DNA from 2 places in the Streptomyces hypolithicus genome. Region 1 is predicted to be linked to the other one. Evidence: riboswitches for the same ligand, from Rfam matches in the RefSeq annotation. Region 1 holds a riboswitch; the other holds the start of a gene.
What was found. A riboswitch is a leader RNA that binds a small molecule or an ion and turns the genes downstream of it on or off. The one in region 1 is predicted to bind S-adenosylmethionine.
Positions count from the first base shown of each region.

Region 2: it holds a riboswitch for S-adenosylmethionine, as region 1 does, so the genes downstream of both, ACU6WZ_RS22225 (aminotransferase class V-fold PLP-dependent enzyme) here and thrC (threonine synthase) in region 1, are expected to answer to the same signal.

Region 1 is NZ_CM128811.1:3,387,117-3,392,126, reverse strand. It holds gene ACU6WZ_RS16110 (ubiquitin-like small modifier protein 1) at 169-444, opposite strand; gene thrC (threonine synthase) at 441-1,745, opposite strand; SAM riboswitch class I at 1,763-1,890, opposite strand; gene ACU6WZ_RS16100 (glucosyl-3-phosphoglycerate synthase) at 2,046-2,996, shown strand; gene ACU6WZ_RS16095 (alpha,alpha-trehalose-phosphate synthase (UDP-forming)) at 3,133-4,539, shown strand; gene otsB (trehalose-phosphatase) at 4,726-5,010, opposite strand, start outside.
Region 2 is NZ_CM128811.1:4,709,462-4,714,471, forward strand. It holds gene qcrB (cytochrome bc1 complex cytochrome b subunit) at 1-38, shown strand, start outside; gene trpD (anthranilate phosphoribosyltransferase) at 174-1,238, shown strand; SAM riboswitch class IV at 1,558-1,674, shown strand; gene ACU6WZ_RS22225 (aminotransferase class V-fold PLP-dependent enzyme) at 1,851-3,212, shown strand; gene ACU6WZ_RS22230 (Lrp/AsnC family transcriptional regulator) at 3,232-3,513, opposite strand; gene ACU6WZ_RS22235 (rhomboid family intramembrane serine protease) at 3,510-4,220, opposite strand; gene ACU6WZ_RS22240 (hypothetical protein) at 4,361-4,603, shown strand; gene ACU6WZ_RS22245 (NYN domain-containing protein) at 4,635-5,010, shown strand, end outside.

The DNA of each region.
Region 1 (5,010 bases):
GCGCGGGACCGCATTCTCATATGCGCCGGGCACAAGCAGCGGGAGGGCCTTCCCCGACTCTACCGCGCTCAACCATGCAGAATTGCCCCCTCCGCCTGTGTCACGGAGAGGGCAATCGGCGTTGCTGTGCGTCGTTCGGCGGTGGCTGGCGCGTCGGCCGGGGCGGGGTCAGCCGCCGGCGACGGCCGGGATGATCGAGACGCCCGCGCCGTCCGGCGTGGCGGTCTCCAGGCCCTGCTCGAAGCGCACGTCGTCGTCGTTGACGTACACGTTCACGAAGCGGCGCAGCTTGCCCTGGTCGTCCAGGACGCGGGCCGCGATGCCCGTGTGGTTGTTCTCCAGATCGGCGATGACGTCGGCGAGGGTCTTGCCCTCGGCCGCGACCTCGGCCTTGCCGCCCGTGTACGTACGGAGGATCGTCGGGATACGAACATTGACACTCATGCGAGTCCAGCCTCTCGGAAAGAGTCCAGGTTGGGGCGGATGACGGCGGACTGGCCCGTGGTCGGGGCCACCGCCTCAAGGGTCTTCAGGCCGTCGCCCGTGTTCAGCACGACGGTGGTGAGGGACGGGTCGAGGAGACCGGCGTCGATCAGCTTCTTCGTCACGCCGACGGTCACACCGCCCGCGGTCTCCGCGAAGATGCCCTCGGTCTCGGCCAGCAGCTTGATCGCGTCCACGACCTGCTCGTCGTTGACGTCCTCGACCGCGCCGCCGGTGCGCCGGGCGATGTCCAGGACGTACGGGCCGTCGGCCGGGTTGCCGATCGCGAGCGACTTGGCGATGGTGTTCGGCTTCTGCGGGCGCACGACGTCGTGCCCGGCCTTGAAGGCCGTCGACACCGGGGAGCAGCCTTCGGCCTGGGCGCCGAAGATCTTGTACGGCTTATCCTCGACGAGGCCCAGCGCGATGAGCTCCTTGAGCCCCTTGTCGATCTTCGTGAGCTGCGAGCCGGAGGCGATCGGGATGACCAGCTGGTCCGGCAGCTGCCAGCCGAGCTGCTCGCAGATCTCGTAGGCGAGGGTCTTGGAGCCCTCGCCGTAGTACGGGCGCAGGTTGACGTTGACGAAGCCCCAGCCCTCGCCGAGCGGGTCGCCGATGAGCTCGGAGCAGAAGCGGTTCACGTCGTCGTAGTTGCCCTCGATGCCGACGAGCTCGCCGCCGTACACCGCGGCCATGATGACCTTGCCCTGCTCCAGGTCGTGCGGGATGAACACGCAGGAGCGGAAGCCGGCCCGCGCGGCGGCGGCGCCGACCGCGCCGGCCAAGTTGCCGGTGGAGGAGCAGGAGAGGGTGGTGAATCCGAAGGCGCGGGCGGCCTCGACGGCGATCGCGACGACACGGTCCTTGAAGGAGTGCGTCGGGTTGCCGGAGTCGTCCTTGACGTACAGGCCGCCGGTTACGCCCAGCTCGCGGGCCAGGTTGTCGGCCTTGACGAGCTTGGTGAAGCCGGGGTTCAGGCTGGGCTTGGACGCCACGTCGGCGGGGACGGGCAGCAGGGGCGCGTACCGCCAGATGTTGTCGGGACCGGCCTCGATCTGCTTGCGCAGCGCCTCCGCGTCTCCGAGGGGGAGGTCGTAGGCGACTTCGAGCGGGCCGAAACAGGAAGAACACGCGAAGATCGGGCCGAGTTCGAAACGTTCGCCGCACTCGCGGCAGGAAAGCGCGGTGGCGGGGCCCAGGTCTACGGGCAGGGAATGCGTGGCATTGGCGTTGGCGTCGGTTGCGACAGTCTGCACAGCCATGATGGCGAGGCCCTTTCTCCTCATCTTCCCCACGACGCATTTCGCCGTGAGACGGAATTGGCACCGTCCCCACCGTTACCTCGCGGTCGGCGGAATGGTTGCCGGGACTTCAACGGGCCGTTCCCTCTGTCCCTCTGGATGAGCGCTATGGCACCGGACGACAGACCCGATGCATTTGTTTCGCGCGGCGACCCCGACATGCGGGCGCCCTCCGCGTTGTTCAAGACTGTAACGGAAGGCATGGGCGGTTGAGACAGTCGTCCGCACCGCGAGATGGATCACCTTGAGAGGGGCAAGCGCGTGCTGGAAGAGGTGGAGCGCTGGCTGGACCTGCGGTCCTGGTCGGCGGCCGACCGCACGCCGGACCGGCTGATCGCGGCCAAGGCCGGGCGCGGCGCCACCGTCAGTGTCGTGCTGCCCGCCCTGGACGAGGAGGCGACGGTCGGCGAGATCGTCACCGCGATACGCCGCGACCTGATGGCCGGCGGACCGCTGCCGCTCGTCGACGAACTGGTGGTCGTCGACTCCGGCTCCACGGACCGCACGGCGCGGGTGGCGGCGGCGGCCGGGGCGCGGGTCGTGCACCGCGACGCGATCCTGCCGCGGGTGCCGACCGTGACCGGCAAGGGCGAGGTGCTGTGGCGGTCGCTGCTGGTCACCAGCGGTGACATCGTGTGCTTCATCGACGCGGACCTGAAGGACTTCTCGTCGTCGTTCGTGTCCGGGATCGTCGGGCCGCTGCTGACCGATCCGGATGTGCAGTTCGTGAAGGCGATGTACGACCGGCCGCTCGGCGCGTCGGCCGGCCAGGGGGGCCGGGTGACGGAGCTGGTGGCCCGCCCGCTGCTGAACCTGCACTGGCCGCAGCTCGCCGGGTTCGTGCAGCCGCTGGGCGGCGAGTACGCGGTACGGCGCTCGCTGCTGGAGCGGCTGCCGTTCCCGGTGGGGTACGGGGTGGAGCTGGGGCTGCTCGTCGACGCGCTGCACACCGTGGGGCTGGAGGCGCTGGCGCAGGTCGACGTCGGGGAACGCAGGCACCGTCACCAGGACGGGCAGGCGCTGGGCCGGATGGCCGCGGCGATCTACCGGACCGCCCAACTGCGGCTTTCGCGTGGGCACTTGGTGCGGCCCGCGCTCACCCAGTTCGAACGGGGCGAGCACGGGTTCGTACCGCGCACGCACGCGGTGGACACGGAGGAGCGGCCGCCGATGCGGGAGATCGCGGAGTACGCGGCGCGCCGGGCGGCGTGACGGACGGGACAGGCGGGCGGGACGGGCGGGCGGGCGGGACGGGCGGGCGGGCGGGACAGCCGGGCGGGCGTACGGGACAGGCGGGCGTGACCGTACGCACGTTTGGGGGGCGGGGCGACGGGCTAGGTTTCGGCACATGGTCTCCGCGCATGCTGCACAGGTTGCTGCCCAGGTTCTCGTCGCTTCCAATCGCGGCCCCGTCTCGTACACGCTCGGGAAGGACGGGTCGCTCGACGCCAAGCGCGGCGGGGGCGGGCTGGTCTCCGGCCTGTCGGCGATCGGGCAGGACGCCGATTCGCTGTGGGTGTGCTCCGCGCTGGGGGAGGGCGACCGGGAGGCGGTACGGCGCGGGGTGGGTGAGCCGGGCGTACGGATGCTGGACATCGACGCGGCCACGCACGCCGACGCGTACAACGGCATCGCGAACTCCGTGCTTTGGTTCGTCCACCACCTGCTCTACCAGACGCCGCTGGAGCCCGCCTTCGGCACGGAGTTCCGGCGCCAGTGGGCGGCGTACGAGTCGTACAACCGCGCCTTCGCGCAGGCCCTGGCGGCGGAGGCGGCGCCGGGGGCGGCGGTGCTGGTGCAGGACTACCACCTGTGCCTGGTGCCCGGCATGCTGCGCGAGCTCCGCCCCGACCTGCGGATCGGGCACTTCTCGCACACGCCGTGGGCGCCCGTCGACTACTTCCGGCTGCTGCCAAACGACATCGCCCGGCAGCTGCTGCGCGGGCTGCTCGGCGCGGACCGGGTGGCGTTCCTGACCCGGCGCTGGGCGGACGCGTTCGAGGCGTGCGCGACAGATGTGCTGGGCGCGGACGCCCTGGACGGGACGGCGGTGGGGGTGCACGGGCTCGGCGCCGACGCGGACTTCCTGCGGGAGCGGGCGCACCGGGCGGACGTGGAGGAGTGGCTGGGGCGGCTGCGGGAGCGCGTCGGGGCGGACCGGAAGACGATCGTGCGGGTGGACAGGACGGAGCTGTCCAAGAACATCGTGCGCGGGCTGCTCGCGTACCGGCAGTTGCTCGCGGAGCGGCCCGAGTGGGTCGGGCGGGTCGTGCACATCGCGTTCGCGTATCCGTCGCGGCAGGATCTGGCGGTGTACCGCGACTACACGGAGTCGGTACGGCGCCTCGCCCAGGAGATCAACGCGGAGTACGGGACGGACGGCTGGCAGCCGGTGCTGCTGGAGGTGGACGACGACTTCGCGCGGTCGCTGGCGGCGTATCGGATGGCGGACGTGGCGCTGGTCAATCCCATCCGGGACGGCATGAACCTCGTGGCGAAGGAGGTACCGGTCGTCTCCGACGAGGGGTGCGCGCTGGTGCTGTCGCGCGAGGCGGGGGCGTACGAGGAGCTGGGCGCCGACGCGCTCGTGGTGAACCCGTACGACGTGACGGCCACGGCGGCGGCGTTGCACGCGGGGCTCGTGATGGAGCGGGGGGAGCGGGCGGAGCGCACGAAGCGGCTGGCTGCGGCGGCGACGGCGCTGCCGCCGGCGGCGTGGTTCCTGGAGCAGTTGGACGCGCTGCGCGAGGCGTAGGGGCGGGCCCTGCTGGGGGGTGTTCCCCTTCCCGCCGCTTCCCGCTGCTTCCCGCTGCTTCCCGCTGCTTCCCGCTGTGGGATCGTGCGGCTCCGGCGCGCGGGGCGCCACCCCGGACCCCCGGCCGCCCTTCGGGCGTTGCCCTCAAACGCCGGACGGGCTGGATATCGCCGCCTGCGGCGGCGGTCAGGCCCGTCCGGCGCTCGCGGACAGGGCGGTGAGCAGGGCCACCACTCCCGAGGGGCCGTCCACCACCAGGTCCGCGCGCTCCGCGAGGGCCCGTACCTCCGTGCCACTGCTGACCAGGAGCCCCCGTACTCCCTCCGTCCGCAGCTTCTCCACAGCCGAGAACGCGGCGAGGTCTCCCAGGTCGTCCCCCGCGTACAACACGACGCTCGCGCCCGTTTCGCGTACGTACTCCGTCAGTGCCACGCCCTTGTCCATGCCAGGCGGGCGCAACTCCAGGACCAG
Region 2 (5,010 bases), 1.3 Mb from region 1:
AGTACAAGGAGATCACCAGCGGCCACGGCCACCACTGATCCCCGCAGGTCCCCGACCTGAACTGCTTCGCCACAGCGTGAGCCCCGTCCTTCCCACGGACGGGGCTCTTCGCTGTGCCCGGCGCTGGATAGGGTAGGAGGCATCCTTACTGGCTGTGGACCCTGGAGCGGACCATGAACGTTGTGACCCCGGTCGGCGGCGGCAGCGTGGCGGCCGGCTCGTGGCCGGGTGTGCTGAACGCCCTGCTGCGCGGCGAGAACCTGTCCGCCGACGACACGGCGTGGGCCATGGACCGCATCATGCGTGGCGAGGCGACCGACGCCCAGATCGCCGGCTTCGCGGTCGCGCTGCGCGCCAAGGGGGAGACGGTCGACGAGGTCACCGGTCTGGTACGGGCGATGTACGCGCACGCCAACACCATCGAGGTGCCGGGCCGTACGGTCGACATCGTCGGCACCGGCGGCGATCTGGCCAAGACGGTCAACATCTCCACCATGTCGGCGATCGTCGTCGCGGGCACCGGGGCGAAGGTCGTCAAGCACGGCAACCGTGCCTCGTCCTCGGCGAGCGGCGCCTCGGACGTGCTGGAGAAGCTCGGCGTCAACCTGGAGCTGACGCCCCTGCGTGTCGCCCAGGTGGCCGAGGAAGCAGGCATCACCTTCTGTTTCGCGGTGAAGTTCCACCCCGCCCTGCGGTACGCGGCGAAGGCGCGCAAGGAGCTGGGCGCGCAGACGACGTTCAATATCCTGGGTCCGCTGACCAACCCGGCGCAGGTACGGGCGCAGGCGGTCGGTGTCGCGGACGCCCGGATGGCGCCCATCGTGGCGGGCGTTCTCGCCGCACGGGGGAACTCCGCGCTGGTCTTCCGCGGCGACGACGGCCTCGACGAGCTGACCACGACCGCGACCTCGCGCGTGTGGACCGTACGGGACGGGTCGGTCACCGAGCAGGCCTTCGACCCGCGTGACGTGGGCTTGGAGATCGTGCCCGTTCAGGCGCTGCGGGGCGCGGACGCGTCGTACAACGCGGATGTCGCCCGCCGGCTGCTGGCCGGGGAACGCGGCCCGGTGCGCGAGGCGGTGCTGCTCAACACGGCTGCGGCGCTGGTCGCCCTCGACCCCTCCGACGCCTCGCTCAACGACCAGTTGGCGGCGGGCATCGTCAAGGCGGCGGAGTCGATCGACTCCGGTGCGGCGCGTGCGGCGCTGGAGCGCTGGGTGGCCGCCAGCAACAGCTAGTGCCGCTCCCGGCAAGCTTTGCCCCGTCGCGCCGTCCAGCACGCACGCTCGCCGCGTTGACCGAAAGCCCTGGTAGCTCGTTCCCCAAGCGCTCAACTTCGTTCGAGCAGGGGAGAGCAGGGGAGACCCCATCCAAGGACTTCCGGCCGCCTTGCGATCGCACGCACTGGACGACGCTCCTTATGGGGCAAACATTGCCGGTCGCGGCACTAGTGCCCCAACAGTCACGGCACTGGCCAGGCGAGATGTGACGCGGGGCGCGGTCCAGTGTGTGGACTGCGCCTTGCGTCGCGTCGCGGGTGTGGCAGGATGCTGGTCAGGTCATGAGTGACAGCGTTTTGGCCCCGGCTTGCTGTCCGGCAACCCTCCGTCCGTGGCGGGGTGCCCCGGGTGAAGACCAGGTCGTGGACAGAAAGGTCCGCGGCAAGCGCGGACCCCTGGCATCCATTGATGCCACCCCTGGGGTCCTGGTCCTCAAGGGAGCAGTCTCGTGAGCAAGCGAATGCGATAGGGCTTCAGGCCCCACTTCCGCACTCTCATTTCCTTTCGTTCCTGCGCTGCCGCGCTCTACGCCGGTGCAGTGAACTCGCATGTTCCTCACGGGAGTTCGCCATGTCTGTTTCCCTCGCTGCCGCCGACCAGACCCTTTGTGCCCCCCTGCCGGTTCTGGGACGGGATGTCCTCGTGCCGCTCGTCACCGGCGGCGAGGTCACCTACGCCGCCCTCGACTACGCGGCCAGCGCCCCCGCCCTGCAGCGCGTGTGGGACGACGTGGCCGCGTACGCGCCGTACTACGGCAGCGTGCACCGCGGCGCCGGGTACCTCTCCCAGCTGTCGACGGATCTCTTCGAGACCAGCCGCGTCACCGTCGCCGAGTTCCTCGGCTGCCGCGAGGACGACCAGGTCGTCTTCACCCGGTCCACCACCGACTCCCTCAATCTGCTGGCCTCGGCCCTGCCCGCCGACTGCGACGTCTTCGTGTTCGAGACCGAGCACCACGCCTCGCTGCTGCCGTGGCGCGACGCTGAGGTCACCTACCTGGACGCCCCCCGGACGCCGGCCCAGGCCGTCCAGACGCTGGAGCGGGCGCTGGCCGACCGCGCCCTCCACGGCCCCGCACTCGTGTGCGTGACGGGAGCCTCGAACGTCACCGGGGAGCTGTGGCCGGTCAGGGAACTCGCCGCCGCGGCCCACGCCCACGGCGCGCGGATCGTGCTCGACGCGGCGCAGCTCGCCCCGCACCACCCGGTGGACATCGCCGCACTCGACGTGGACTGGGTCGCCTTCTCCGGGCACAAGCTGTATGCGCCGTTCGGCTCCGGCGTCCTCGCCGGCCGCGCCGACTGGCTGCGGGCCGCCGACCCCTACCTCGCGGGCGGCGGCGCCTCGCGCACCGTCGCCCGCCGCGCCGACGGCGGTGTGGACGTCGAGTGGCACACCACGGCCGCCCGCCACGAGGCCGGTTCGCCCAACGTCATTGGTGTGTACGCGATCGCCGCCGCCTGCAAGGCACTCACCGAGGCCGGCTTCGACACCCTGGTCGAGCGCGAGCAGCAGCTGGTGGCCAGGGTGCGCGAGGGCCTGGCGGAAGTCGGGGCGGTCCGGGTGCTGTCACTGTTCGGCGACGACGCCCCGCGCGTCGGCGTCATCTCGTTCGTGGTGGACGGCTGGAACAGCTCGCACTTCGCCGCCGCGCTCTCCGCCGAGTACGGCATCGGCGTACGGGACGGCCTGTTCTGCGCCCACCCCCTGGTGCGTACGCTCCTCGGCACCGACCCCGAGCAGCAGGGCGAGTGCGGTGCGCCGGAGGCGGAGCCGGGCGAACGCTCGCTGAACGCGATCCGGGTCAGCTTCGGCGCCGGTACGCCCGACGAGCACGTGGAGCGCTTCGTCGGCGCCGTCAAGGAGCTCGTCGCAGACGGAGCCAAGTGGAGCTACCGCACCGAGGACGGCCGCTGCGTCCCGGCGGTGTGACCCCGGTCCGGCGACCGGGCTACGCGTCGAGGCCGATGGCGAAGGCCGCTTCCAGGTCGTGCTGGGAGTACGTGCGGAACGCGACGTGCGTGTCGGTGCCCTCCACGCCGGGGATCTTGCTGATCCGGCCCGGGATGACCTCTGCCAAGTCGTCGTGCCGGGCCACCCGGACCATGGCGATCAGGTCGTACGTACCCGTGACCGAGAAGACTTCGCTGACGCTCTCCAGCGCGGCGATCGACTCGGCGATCTCGGGGATGCGGTCCACGCTGGTCTTGATGAGCACGATCGCGGTGATCACGGCTTGCCTTCTCCCTCGGTGGCCGGCGCTGGGGTCCTCACTCTAGCCGTACGCCCGAAGCGCCCCCATGCGTAGAGGAAGCCGGCGACGAACCCCGCCAGATGCGCGAGGTAGGCCACCCCGGGCCCCGAGCCGGCCTGCCGTGCCGCGATCCCTTGCAGGGCGAACCAGAAGATCAGCACGATCCAGGCGGGGAAGCGCAGCGGCAGGAAGAAGAGGAACGGGAAGAGGCTGGTGACGCGCGCCCTCGGGAAGAGGAACAGGAACGCGCCCAGCACCGCCGAGATCGCCCCCGACGCACCCACCAGCGTCTGGTCCGACTCGGCGTGCGCGAGCGCGTACACGACCAGGGCGAGGTAGCCGCAGCCCAGGTAGAACAGGGCGAACCGGATGCGGCCCATCCGCTCCTCTGCCATGGCGCCGAAGACGAACAGGAAGAGCAGGTTGCCGAGCAGGTGGAGCCAGGTGCCGTGCACGAACAGCGCGGTGAACGGGGTGGTCAGGGCGTCGAGCGATCCGCTCAGCAGCTCGTCCGGGATCACGCCCCAGCGCTCGAAGTACGCCGCCTGCGCGGCCAGCAGCACGTCGCCCGTGCCGTAGACCGGGTTGAGTCCGGAGATGGGGCCGATCGCGAAGATCAGGCAGCACAGGCCGATCACGCCGTACGTCACTACGGGTCCCCGGGCCACTTCCCGCCAATTGATCATGATCAGATCATGTCGTAACGGTACCGAGCTGGACAGAGCGCCTCGCCGGACCCCGTCTTGCAGCGTGGACTCTCCGCCACCCGGGGGAGGCGTGAGGCCGTAGGGTTACGGGCAGTAGGCACAACGAAAGAGGACGCACGATGACGACGGTTCCCCAGCCGACCGACGGGACGCGCTGGCGATGCGCTCTGTGCGGCAACCTCACGCGTTTCGACGTGACCCGCTCCTCGAAGGTGGTCGAGTACGTCCACCTCGACCTGGCCGGAGAGTCGAAGGTCGAGGAACGCGAGGTGGTCAGTGAGACCATCGAGTCCGTGCGCTGCCGCTGGTGTAACGCGGTGGATCAGATCGAACTGGTGGACAGGCCGGGCGCCGGATCCTGAGGGGACCGGCCGAGAAGGTAGTGGGTGACGGATTGTGGAGCAGGCAGGCGGCGCTGAACCGGCCGACTCGGCCCCAGACGCCGCAGAGGTGCTCGACCGCCCGCTGCCCGAAGGCGTACGGCGCAAGGTCGTCGCGCTGGTCTCGGACGCCTTCGGCGGGCTCACCGTCGCCGAACTCCCGGGCCAGCTGAGGCAGTACGCCCGCTTCACCCCGACCCGGCGCGCCAAGTTCGCGGGCAACGCGATGGCCGCCGCGCTGGAGGGCGACACTGCCTTCCGCCAGCGCATCGGCGAGCGGCTGCGCGCCGCCCAGCCCGAGCTCACCGGGGCGCTGGAATCCGGCTCGCCGCCCGCCGCGGCCGACCCCGTTGACGTGGCGGCCGCGGCGTACGTGCTGCGCCCGGCCG